Regions from separate parts of the Exiguobacterium sp. MH3 genome, predicted to be linked through region 2. Evidence: riboswitches for the same ligand, from Rfam matches in the RefSeq annotation. Region 2 holds a riboswitch; each other region holds the start of a gene.
What was found. Region 2 has a riboswitch for S-adenosylmethionine ahead of U719_RS02175 (2,3-diketo-5-methylthiopentyl-1-phosphate enolase). Riboswitches for the same ligand answer to the same signal wherever they lie in the genome.

Region 1 (3,142 bases), 1.2 Mb from region 2:
AAGCAGGATAAAATCGGTCAACTTAAGGACGGATACGAATACTCACGGACAGCGAACCCGACACGGACGAGCATCGAACGATTGATTGCGGATCTCGAGGGCGGCGCACGTGGTTTTGCGTTCGGTTCTGGGATGGCAGCGATCCATGCCGTCTTCCACTTGCTTGAGTCTGGCGACCACATCGTCATGACGGATGACGTCTACGGTGGTACGTTCCGCTTGATGCAACGCGTCTTACCGAAGTTCAACATCCAAGTGACATTCGTCGATACGACGGATCTTGCGGCAACGGAAGCAGCGATCCAAGACAACACGAAGATAGTCTACGTCGAAACACCGACGAACCCGTTGTTGAAAGTTACGGACATTGAAGCAATCGCAACAATCGCCAAACGTCACGATCTTAAACTCGTCGTCGACAACACGTTCGCGACACCATACCATCAACAACCACTCGCACTTGGTGCAGACATCGTCTTGCACAGTGCGACGAAATACATTGGCGGACATTCGGACGTCGTCGCTGGACTTGTCGTCGTCAAAGATGATGCGCTCGGCGAAGAGCTGCACTTCATTCAAAACTCGACAGGCGGCGTGCTTGGACCGCAAGACAGCTTCTTGCTCGTCCGTGGTCTTCGTACACTCGGTATCCGGATGGATGCGATCGAAGAGACAGCACATGATCTCGTTGCGTTCCTACAAGCGCAAGACATCGTCTCGAACATCTTCTACCCAGGACTTGCATCGCATCCTGGTCACGACATCCAAGCGAAACAAGCGACTGGATTTGGTGGGATGATCAGCTTTGATGTCGGTTCAGCAGCGAACGCAGAAAAACTCGTCGAGGCGACACACTTCTTCACACTCGCTGAGAGTCTTGGTGCCGTCGAGAGTCTGATTTCGGTGCCTGCACGGATGACGCACGCGTCGATCCCAGCAGAACGTCGGGCAGAACTCGGCATCACGGACGGTCTCGTTCGGATTTCAGTTGGACTTGAGGATGCGGAAGATTTGAAAGAAGACTTAACACGTGCTTTCACGTTCCTCGAAAAAGTTTCTGAAAAAACTGTTTGACAACAAAAATAACCCCTGCTAATATTCAGAATATATTCTACAAACTTAATACCGAAACTCTTATCGAGAGTGGTGGAGGGACTGGCCCGATGAAACCCGGCAACCGCGGATCTAATCCGAAGTGGTGCTAATTCCAGCAGACAAAAGTCTGGGAGATGAGAGCAAATGGTTTTGTGTACTGAAAAGTGCGCGCGTTTGCTCTAAAACGCGCGCACTTTTTTTATTTTAGGAGGGACAGTTGTGATTCGTTTACAAGACGTAGGAAAGATTTATCGCTCAAAGCGCGGAGCGGTCGAAGCCGTCGCGAATGTCGATCTGACAATCGAGCGCGGTGAAATTTTTGGAATAATCGGTTATTCCGGAGCAGGGAAATCGACCCTGATCCGATTACTGAATATGCTCGAAGCACCAACGAGTGGTTCGATCCAAATCGATGGTGTTGAAATGACATCACTAAAACCTAAGGAATTACGAGGCGTCCGCAAGAATGTCTCGATGGTCTTCCAACACTTCAACTTACTATGGTCACGGACGGTTGAAGAGAACATCATGTTCCCACTCGAGCTCGGTGGCTTCCCGAAAGCACACCGCAAGGAACGGGTCGCGGAACTGATCCAACTCGTTGGTTTGGACGGACGCGAAAAAGCCTATCCGTCACAATTATCCGGTGGTCAAAAACAACGTGTCGGTATCGCTCGGGCACTGGCATCGAACCCGGACGTTCTCTTATGTGACGAGGCAACAAGTGCACTCGATCCGAAGACGACGGACTCAATCCTTGAGTTACTCGTCGACATCAATGAAAAACTGAAACTGACGATCGTCTTGATCACACACGAGATGCACGTCATTCAAAAAATCTGTCACCGGGTCGCCGTCATGGAAGCCGGTAAAATCGTCGAGCAAGGACCGGTCGCAGAAGTCTTCCGTCATCCGAAGCAAGCGATGACGAAGGAATTCGTCAAACAATTGACGTCGCCGTCGGAGAACGAGTTAACGTTCGCGAAACTACGCGAACGGTACCCAACCGGAAAAATCGTTCAGTTGACGTTCGTCGGATCGACAGCAGAAAGCCCGATCCTCGCGGAAGTCATGAAGGATTCGCCGGTCCTGTTCAATATCATCGGCGGAAACGTCGGTCAATCACAGGAAGGGGCACTCGGTACACTGTTCATTCAGTTGATCGGGGAAACAGAAGCAACACAAGCGGTCATCACGAAGCTTCAAGCCAGTGATGTTGAAGTGGAGGTGGATCACCGATGATTTCATTCTTTGACAATCTAGATTGGGACATGGTGTGGGAAGCGACAGGCAGTACCGTCTATATGACGGCAATCGCTGGGGTTTCGACATTCGTCCTCGGTTTGATCATTGGTTTACTATTGTATGCGACAAACGAAGAGTTATTGTTCAAGAATCGGGCGTTCTATTCAGTGTTGAGCTTGGTCGTCAACGTCTTCCGTTCGATTCCGTTCATCATCTTACTGATTTTATTGATTCCATTTACGACGGCAATCGTCGGTTCGTTCCTCGGACCAACGGCAGCACTACCGGCACTGATCTTCGGTGCTGCACCATTTTACGGTCGGATGGTTGAACTCGCGTTACGCGAAGTCGATAAAGGTGTCATCGAGGCAGCCGAATCGATGGGCGCGACGAAGTTCCAGATCATCTATAAAGTCTTAATCCCGGAAGCGTTGCCTGCCATCGTTTCTGGTATCACGGTCACACTCGTCTCACTTGTCGGTTATACGGCAATGGCCGGAGTAGTCGGCGGAGGTGGACTTGGGGACATGGCCTTCATCGAAGGATTCCAGCGTTCTCAAAACGATGTCATCGTCATTGCGACACTCTTAATCTTAGCGATCGTCTTCGTCATCCAAATCATTGGTGACTTGCTGATCCGCGCAATCGATAAACGTTAATTCGAAACTTAATCATATTGGAGGAATCATTCATGAAAACTTGGAAAAAATTCGTAGGTACTGCTGCTGTATCCGTCTTAGCTATTAGCCTTGCTGCATGTGGCGAAAAATCATCAGGATCAGGTAGCGACGACAAAACACTC
Region 2 (3,142 bases):
GAACGTTGAAGCGAACGTCAGCCAGAACGTATCGATATCCTTGATTCGGGCGTCACGTCGTGTAGGGTAATCCGGATATGCCGCGAAGAATAAGTGGGCGATGAACTGTCCGACATCGAATCCAAATGGACCATAAAAGGCGAATTCAGGATCGATGACTTTCGTTTCCGTCGCCGAGGCGAAGATGCTTCCTGTATGTAGATCGCCGTGCAGCAATGCATCTCCTTTCGTGATGAAGAGCGCTTCGAGTTTTGCGACTTCGCGTTTTAACTCATCGTCTGCCCATAGACGTGCCACCTCTTCTTCGAGTCCGGCTTCAATCTCGTTCGTCTCCGCGTCATGAAACGGATCCGTGAAGATTAATTTTTCCGTGATGTCGCACAAGTCTGGATTGTAGTACGTTCGGGCGACACGTTTCTTTTCAACCGGACCAAGCGCAAAGTCCGATGTATGGAATAACGTCCGAGCGAGATAAGAACCGATATGTTCCGCAAGCAACGGATACTGTTCACCTGCGAGTAAACCGCTTCGAACGATCGTCAAATGTGAAAGATCTTCCATGACCGTATACGCCTCTTCGTGACTAGCATGAAAAACACGTGGTACGAACGGTACGGCATGTCGCGCGAATTCACGGAGTGCGGATTGCTCGATCCACGCTCGTTCGAGCGATAACGGCCAGCTCTCCCCGACGACCTTCGCATATGGTAATGCTTGTTTTAAAATCAAGCGATGTTCGCCTTCTCGAATCCGAAAGACGAGGTTGAGGTTCCCGTCGCCAATCTCTTCTGCTTCGACGGCTCCATCGCCGATCAGTCCTAATGTCCGAACACGATCAATCGCGTCCTGTTCTGTGAATGCTTTATATGTCATCTCAGTTTCCCCCTATGTGATACACGAAAAAGCGCCTCTTTTCGTCATCGAAAAGAGGCGCAGAAAAGTCACTGCGTCCTCTTATCTCTCAGACGAAACGTCTGTTGGATGTAGCACCGTGCCTAGTGGTCGGTTGCTGCGGCGTCATCGGGCCAATTCCCTCTGCCAACTCGCGATAAGAGTCGTATGTAGTTGTCGTGTGTGATATTGATTTGAATCTTACGCAATCGACTTCCTCGCTGTCAAATCGAAATCAAGCAGAAACGGACATCATTTTTAAGTCATCTATAGAAAGAGTATTTCCAAAAAAATAAATTTTCTAAAAATAGTTTGACAAGTCACGATTCTCATGTAAAAATTGCAATTAGATTTCACAATTTCATCCAATTCTTATCAAGAGCAGACGGAGGGACAAGCCCTACGATGTCGCAGCAACCGACCTTTTGGCACGGTGCTAATTCTTGCAGCTACTAAGCTGACAGATAAGAGTCCACGTTCGAATCATTCATGGTCTCTTGTCGCTGACGAGAGACCATTTTTTTGTTGAAGGAGGAAAGACATGGCTTATATCACTGCTACTTATCAATTGACTGCCCGTGATCGACTCGAGCAGCGCGCTGAACAACTCGCGCTTGGTCTGACAGTCGGTTCTTGGACGGAACTGAATCATCTCGAACAACAACAACTCGCCTCGTTCAAAGGGGAAGTCGTACATACCGAAGAGCGCGATGGCAAAGGATATATCACGATTCGTTATCCGGAACATAACGTGTCGCGCGACTTTTCTGCGATTCTGACGACCGTCTTCGGGAAACTCTCACTCGACGGTGAAATCAAATTAACGGAATTGCTACTACCCGATACATTTACGTCGGACTTTCCAGGTGCGAAATTCGGGATTGAAGGGGTCCGTTCCTTGATCGGTGTCGAAGATCGCCCATTATTAATGAGCATCTTCAAAGGAGTCATCGGACGCGATTTATCGTTTCTTCGTGATCAACTCGAAGGACAACTCGCTGGTGGGATTGATCTCGTCAAGGACGATGAGATCCTATACGACAATCCATTGACGCCAACGATTGACCGGGCACGAATTGGACGTGAGGTCATCGACGCTCACTTCCACCGGACCGGTAAACGCGCGTTATATGCAATCACACTCAGCGGTCCCGTCTTTACGCTCAAGGATAAAGCCAAGCGATTGATTGACGCTGGAGCGACCGCTTTCTTGCTGAATACCTTCACATACGGACTCGACGTCTTACGCGAACTGGCAAGTGATCCGGAAATCAACGTTCCAATCTTCAATCATCCGGCCTATAGCGGTGCGTTGATCGCTAGCCCGAATCACGGAGTCGCAGCTCCTGTCTTACTTGGCACATTACCGCGTGCTGCTGGAGCAGACTTGACGCTATTCCCGTCGCCTTACGGCAATGTCGCTTTGCCAAAGGATGTCGCCCGTGGTATCGCGGTCGAAGCGACCCGTCTCGGTCAGACGAAATCGATCTTCCCGGTTCCTTCAGCCGGTATTCATCCTGGACTCGTCGCTCAACTCGTACGGGACTTCGGTATCGATTCCGTCATCAACGCCGGTGGCGGCGTACATGGTCATCCGCAAGGTGCTGCGGCTGGTGTCACCGCTTTCCGTCAGGCACTCGATGCGGCACTCGCAAATGAATCCCTATCGACGGCAGCATCGCGTCATGAAGAATTACGGATCGCCCTCGACGCTTGGGGGATCAAGTCATGACCGTACGGATTCTTTGTGACTTCGACGGGACAGTGACGACACAGGATAATATCATCGCACTCATGCAGGCATTTGCGCCAGCGAGCGACTTCGAACCGTTGAAACACGGTGTACTCGACCGGACGTTATCGATTCAAAGTGGTGTCGGGCAAATGTTCGCACTTCTGCCATCTGATGGGAAAGCGTCCTATCTTGACTTTTTACTGGAGCGCGCCGTCATTCGCGACGGATTTTCGGAGTTGCTTCAGTACAGTCGTCGTCAAGACATCGATTTCTCGATCGTCAGCGGCGGAATGGACTTTTTCGTCGAACCGATCTTAGCGCCATTCCTTGAGCAGGAGCGCATCTATTGCAATGTCGCAAATTTTGACGGTCCATTCGTTCATATCGATTGGCCAAACGCCTGCGATACCCATTGCACGAACGGGTGCGGCTGTTGTAAAACGTCCGTTGCTCGGACACTACGTAAAGACGGTGACGTCATCATCGTCATCGGCGACTCGGTGACGGACTTCGAAC
Region 3 (3,142 bases), 1.2 Mb from region 2:
AGTGACCGTATGCAGCTGTTTGACGATAGATCGGACGACGGAGATCAAGCATGTTGATGATTCCAGCCGGACGAAGATCGAAGTTTTCAGCAACCAATTCGACGAGTTGTGCTTCAGGAAGTTTTCCTGTACCGAATGTATCAACCGCGATTGATACCGGGTGCGCGACACCGATTGCGTACGCGAGTTGAACTTCTGCTTTGTCTGCAAGACCTGCAGCAACGAGGTTCTTCGCGACGTAACGTGCTGCGTATGCAGCTGAACGGTCGACTTTTGTTGGATCTTTACCAGAAAATGCTCCACCGCCGTGGCGTGCGTATCCACCATACGTATCAACGATGATCTTACGACCCGTCAATCCAGCATCTCCTTGTGGTCCGCCGATGACGAAACGACCAGTTGGATTGATGAAGAATTTCGTTGCTGCGTCGATGTATTCAGCCGGGATGACCGGTGTGATGACGTGTTCTTTCAAGTCAGCTTGAATTTGCTCAAGCGTAACTTCTTCCGCGTGTTGTGTCGAGATGACGATCGTATCGACACGAACCGGCTCGTTGTTCTCGTTGTATTCGACCGTGACTTGTGTTTTTCCGTCCGGACGAAGGTAGTCGAGTTGACCGTTTTTACGCACTTCTGCCAAACGGCGTGCGAGACGGTGTGAAAGCGAGATTGGAAGTGGCATGAGTTCTGGTGTTTCTTTCGTTGCGTAACCGAACATGAGACCTTGGTCTCCTGCACCGATTGCATCGATTTCTGCATCAGACATGCTACCTTCACGTGCTTCAAGCGCTTGGTCTACACCAAGAGCGATGTCTGCTGATTGCTCATCGATTGATGTCAATACAGCACATGTGTCCGCGTCGAAACCGTATTTCGCGCGTGTATAACCGATCTCACGAATCGTTTCACGAACGACTTTTGGAATGTCGACGTAAGTGGATGTCGTGATCTCACCTGCAACGAGAACGAGACCCGTTGTAACAGAAGTTTCTGCCGCAACACGCGCGTTTGGATCCGCTGCGAGGATTGCATCAAGAATTGAATCCGAAATTTGGTCACAGATTTTATCTGGATGACCTTCAGTGACTGACTCCGACGTGAATAGTCGGCGATTAAGGTTTGTCATGTATGACCCTCCCAAAAAAGAATTTGACGGTGTACTCATTTCCCCTAGTTGAGTGGGACGGTAAAATGAAAAAAACCTTTCCAAGTCCAAAAAATGGTCAGGGAAAGGTTGTGCGTTCTTCCTTTACCCTCTTATCGTTCGAAGTGTTTACTTCGCTTCAGGAGAGCACCTTTTCCCTCATTAATATGTGAATTAATGTAGGACGGTTGCCGGGTTTCTTCGGGCCTTGTTCCCTCCACCTGCTCAGAATAAGAGTATCCGTTACGAATTACATGATATAAAGTTGTAACTACTCTGTCAAGCAAGGTTTCAAATTCTAGTCGAAACTTTTTGAAAGAGATGTTAAACTGTTAATGCTGAAAGCGTTTCCAGATAAATAGAAATCAGCACTAGAAAATGATTGCTCTCTCTTTAGTATGCCATATATAATAAATGTGTCATACTAAATACAGTGAGCCAAAACCAACGTAGGGGAAAGGTGGGGTCAGGATGCCGATGACGGTCCTGAATATCGAAGAACTACTCAAGAAAGAGCATGTGTTCAAACAACTATCTGTTGCTGAACTTGTCGAACATGCGATTCGAAACGAAGAAGGTGTCCTTGCTGAGAACGGCGCATTATCTGTAGAAACGGGGAAATTTACAGGTCGTTCACCAAAAGATAAGTTCATCGTCCGTGATTCTTCCTGCGAGTCTCACATTGATTGGGGTCATGTCAACCAACCAATGGATGGAGACAAATTTGAACAATTGTTGCAAAAGGTTCTTCGTTACATGAACGAAGCTGATCATCTCTACTATACAGAAGCTGCTGCTGGAGCAGATACGCACTTCACCCTTCCGGTCCGTGTGCTCACACAATATGCTTGGCATAACCTGTTTGCCAAACAACTCTTTTTACGCGAGTATCCTGAAGTGGCTGCCTTCGAACCGTTCACGGTTGTCTACGCGCCACATTTCAAAGCAGATCCTGCCGTTGACGGAACGAACTCCGAGACGTTCATCGCGATGTCGTTCGAACACCGAATCGTCTTGATCGGTGGAACGGAATACGCTGGAGAAATCAAAAAGTCGATCTTTTCCGTCATGAACTACCTCTTACCACAAGAAAACGTCCTTTCGATGCACTGCTCGGCAAACGTCGGACACGAAGGCGACGTCGCCTTGTTCTTCGGTCTATCTGGTACTGGTAAGACCACCCTTTCAGCCGATGATAGCCGTCAATTGATCGGTGACGATGAGCATGGTTGGTCGCACGATGGTGTCTTCAACATCGAAGGCGGATGTTACGCGAAGACGGTCAATCTATCGCGTGAAAAAGAACCGCAAATCTTTGACGCGATCCGTTTCGGAACCGTCCTTGAGAACGTCGTACTCGACGAAGCCCGTCATCCTGATTACGATGATACATCGTTGACGGAAAATACGCGTGCTGCTTATCCGATTACGGCAATCGATAACATCGCTGTTCCGTCACGCGCTGGTCATCCGAAGACGATTGTCTTCTTGACAGCTGATGCGTACGGCGTCTTGCCTCCGATCAGCAAATTGACGAAAGAACAAGCGATGTATCACTTCCTATCAGGATATACATCAAAACTCGCTGGAACAGAACGTGGGGTCACGGAACCAGAAGCGACCTTCTCGACGTGCTTCGGTTCACCATTCCTTCCACTGATGCCTGAAAAGTATGCGACGATGCTCGGCGAATTGATTGATCGTCATGGTGTTACCGTTTATCTCGTCAACACGGGCTGGACAGGCGGTGCTTACGGAACAGGTAGCCGCATGAAGCTATCTTATACACGGACGATGGTCAACGCTGCCGTTAACGGCACACTTGCAACGATTCCAACAGAAGAACACCCGATCTTTGGACTTCATATGCCGCTCGAAGTTCCTGGTGTTCCAAGTGAGTTACTCAACCCGGTACGCGTCTGGTCGAATCCGGACGAATACGACACACAAGCGCGTTCGCTTGCTGAGAAATTCCAGAACAATTTCCTTCGTTTCGAG
Region 4 (3,142 bases), 510 kb from region 2:
TGGTGTGCGATAGACCAATTCGTCGACCGTATGCCCTTCGCGGAGAAATTGTTTCCGGAAGCGATACTGAGCAATGCTGATACTCATCCAAACGACGACGACAGCGAGACCGGAAATCGAGACGAGCGCGATATAGACACTCCCTGCTGCATAGATGCTAGACAGCAAGGCAAGTCCTCCGCCAAGCATGCTGAACAATACAGCTCGAAGTGGAACCCCACTTGGTGTCACTTGGGCGAAGAAGCGTGGAATCATACGTTCGTTCGCAAGCGACCAGAGCATCCGAGAGGCGGCGTAAAGTCCAGAGTTCGCTGCCGACAAAATCGCTGTCAAAATGACGAAGTTCATCACGTCTGCTGCGTAGGGAATTCCGATCCGTTCGAACACGGCGACGAACGGACTTTCGAGTACACCTTTCCCATCCGTTGGCAATAAGACGGCTAACACGATGATCGTACCGACGAAGAAGAGGACGAGTCGCAAGATCGTCGTCCGGATCGCAAGCGGAATCGTCCGTTTCGGATCGACTGCTTCACCCGCTGCGACACCGATCAGTTCCGTTCCCGAGTAAGCAAAATTCACGGCAAGCATCGTCATGAAGATGACGAAAGCACCATTTGGGAATAATCCACCTTCCGTTAAGGAAGAAAAGAATGGGGCTGGGCTACCATCTTGCAGTGGAATGAAGCCGACGATCGCTCCCGCACCAAGTAAAATGAACGCAATGATCGTCACGACCTTAATGGCGGAGAACCAAAACTCGACTTCAGCGAACACGCGAACCTTCAAGACGTTGATACCAAGGATCATCGCAGCGAATAAGGCACTGAACACCCAAACCGGAATCGATGGAAACCAACGTTGCATCAAAATGCCTGCTGCCGTGAATTCTGAACCAAGGGCGACCGTCCACGTCAGCCAGTAGAGCCAGGCTACTGTATAACCGGTGCCAGGTCCAATGTACTTCGTTGCGTACTTATGGAATGATCCGGTTTCCGGCATGTGCACGGCGAGTTCACCGAGACTTAACATGACTAAGTAAACGACGACGGCTCCGATCAAATACGATAAAATCGTTCCGACACGTCCTGCTTGTTCCAACGTATAACCTGTACTTAAAAATAATCCTGTTCCAATGACACCACCTAACGACAGCATGATCAGATGACGTGATTCCATCTTGCGTCGAAATGCTCCGCTCGTTTTCATGAATCCATTTCCTCCTCGTTCCACCTATTTCAAACAAAAAACGCATCCTCACGGATGCGTCGGTCGACAATTCGGAAATCTTATCGATCGGGTGCAGCACCCGCAGGAATTAGCACAGTATCTTTCGACCTGTTGCTGAGGTTTCATAGGGCCAGTCCCTCCACCTCTCTGGATAAGTATGTAATTGTTCCTAACCATATCAGAATGCAGATAATTCAGTCAACAGGCATTTCCCGATTTTTTTGATAGATCCATAAATTAGATTCAATCAGTTGAAGATGACGTGAAGAGCGTGTTTCGAGCAACGTACTAAAGAAATGTTTCACTTCGACGGGCTGACCCTTTTCCATGTCCCGTAACATTGACGATTTCATCGTGTCTTCCATTGCATGCATCTGCTTCAGCAAGACCGCTTCTACATCGTCATTAAAGACTGCGCCTTGTTCTTCCATCGCTTGCTTCGCTTCCTTCATGACGTCTTGAATCATTTGATGACCAATTGGGTCCTTGCGAATTGGACCGATGGCAGAGCGAAATAGTGTCGTCACGCCCGCAAATGTCGAAATGAAGAGGTACTTTTGCCACATGTCATCCATGATATGCATCGAGTACGCCATCGGTGCCTTCGCTTTCGCAAAACGTGTTGCAATCTCCTCTAAACGCGCTGTTGGTTTACCGGTTCGTGAACCAAACAATAGCCGATGCGACGGGCTTGTCTGTATAATACGCCCTTCTGCATCAAGCGTCGATTCAATGAAGCAAAGTCCGCCCAGTACTCGATCTTCTCCGAAGACTTCTGTTAACCGTCGTATATGCTGCATGCCGTTCAACAAAGGAATGATGTACGTCTCGCTCGAAACAAATGGCGCAAGATCCTGTAGGACATCATCCAAGTGATAGGCTTTCGTCGAAAGTAAGACGACATCAAATGTGTGATTCAGTCGCATGTCTCGTGTCACTAACTGAGGCGTGATCATAACATCACCATGAGGACTAGTGATCTGTAACCCTGTCTTTTGTAATTGTTCATAGCGCTTCGGACGAACAAGGAATGTCACCTGTTCCCCTTGCTCAGCAAGACGTCCCCCGAAATAACCTCCAACTGCTCCGGCACCTACGACTAAAACATGCATATGCATTACCTCCTTTTTAACTAATCGATTCGTTACTTACTCCTTCACCCTAACATATCGGAAACCATTTTCCTGATTCCTGCTTGAATCACTAAAATGTAAGTTAAGCGTTTGCATTTTAGAAAAAAACGTTTATACTAACTTGTATACAAGTATACTCACTTTAGAAATCAGGTGATTCCATGTCAGAACTGTTATACCCCTTGAAGTGGTTAGCAAAAGCTTCCGCTGGAGATCGTGTCGCACACGAGCTACGGATGCGCATCATTTCAGGAAAGATTGAAAGCGGTACCATTTTATCCGAAAACAAATTAGCCTCTGATTTTTCAGTCAGTCGCTCGCCCGTCCGTGATGCGTTAAAGGTCCTTGCATCCGAACAATTGATTCGTCTCGAACGAATGGGAGCGGTCGTCGTCGGTTTGTCTGAGCGCGACATTCAGGAAATCTATGATGTCCGGTTGCTCATCGAAACATTCGTCTTCGAACGACTCGTCAAAATCGAACGGGCAGAACTCGTCCGTGAACTCAGTAAAATTCTCGAAATGATGAAAGTTGCCATCAAATACAAGGATGCCGATGAATTCTCCTTCCAGGACGTTCTGTTTCACGAAACAATCATCCGCTCGATTGATCATGGATATGTCAGCATGATTTGGCAAAATCTCAAACCGGTCATGGAAAGTTTCATCCTCCTATCGATGCGGGTACGATTCGAGGAAGACATCGAAGACTTCGAACGCATCCTCGCGAACCACGCCTTGTACATCGAAGCGATCGAGACAGGGGACCGTGAACGGATG

Region 1: another riboswitch for S-adenosylmethionine. It lies ahead of U719_RS12625 (methionine ABC transporter ATP-binding protein); the one in region 2 lies ahead of U719_RS02175 (2,3-diketo-5-methylthiopentyl-1-phosphate enolase).
Region 3: another riboswitch for S-adenosylmethionine. It lies ahead of metK (methionine adenosyltransferase); the one in region 2 lies ahead of U719_RS02175 (2,3-diketo-5-methylthiopentyl-1-phosphate enolase).
Region 4: another riboswitch for S-adenosylmethionine. It lies ahead of U719_RS15920 (amino acid permease); the one in region 2 lies ahead of U719_RS02175 (2,3-diketo-5-methylthiopentyl-1-phosphate enolase).

What each region holds. Positions count from the first base shown of each region.
Region 1 is NC_022794.1:2,398,377-2,401,518, reverse strand. It holds gene U719_RS12630 (bifunctional cystathionine gamma-lyase/homocysteine desulfhydrase) at 1-1,074, shown strand, start outside; SAM riboswitch class I at 1,132-1,236, shown strand; gene U719_RS12625 (methionine ABC transporter ATP-binding protein) at 1,315-2,337, shown strand; gene U719_RS12620 (methionine ABC transporter permease) at 2,334-2,999, shown strand; gene U719_RS12615 (MetQ/NlpA family ABC transporter substrate-binding protein) at 3,032-3,142, shown strand, end outside.
Region 2 is NC_022794.1:416,365-419,506, reverse strand. It holds gene mtnK (S-methyl-5-thioribose kinase) at 1-873, opposite strand, end outside; SAM riboswitch class I at 952-1,055, opposite strand; SAM riboswitch class I at 1,261-1,362, shown strand; gene U719_RS02175 (2,3-diketo-5-methylthiopentyl-1-phosphate enolase) at 1,433-2,623, shown strand; gene U719_RS02170 (2-hydroxy-3-keto-5-methylthiopentenyl-1-phosphate phosphatase) at 2,620-3,142, shown strand, end outside.
Region 3 is NC_022794.1:2,344,540-2,347,681, forward strand. It holds gene metK (methionine adenosyltransferase) at 1-1,126, opposite strand, end outside; SAM riboswitch class I at 1,255-1,381, opposite strand; gene pckA (phosphoenolpyruvate carboxykinase (ATP)) at 1,616-3,142, shown strand, end outside.
Region 4 is NC_022794.1:3,071,574-3,074,715, forward strand. It holds gene U719_RS15920 (amino acid permease) at 1-1,209, opposite strand, end outside; SAM riboswitch class I at 1,287-1,388, opposite strand; gene U719_RS15925 (ketopantoate reductase family protein) at 1,425-2,342, opposite strand; gene U719_RS15930 (GntR family transcriptional regulator) at 2,525-3,142, shown strand, end outside.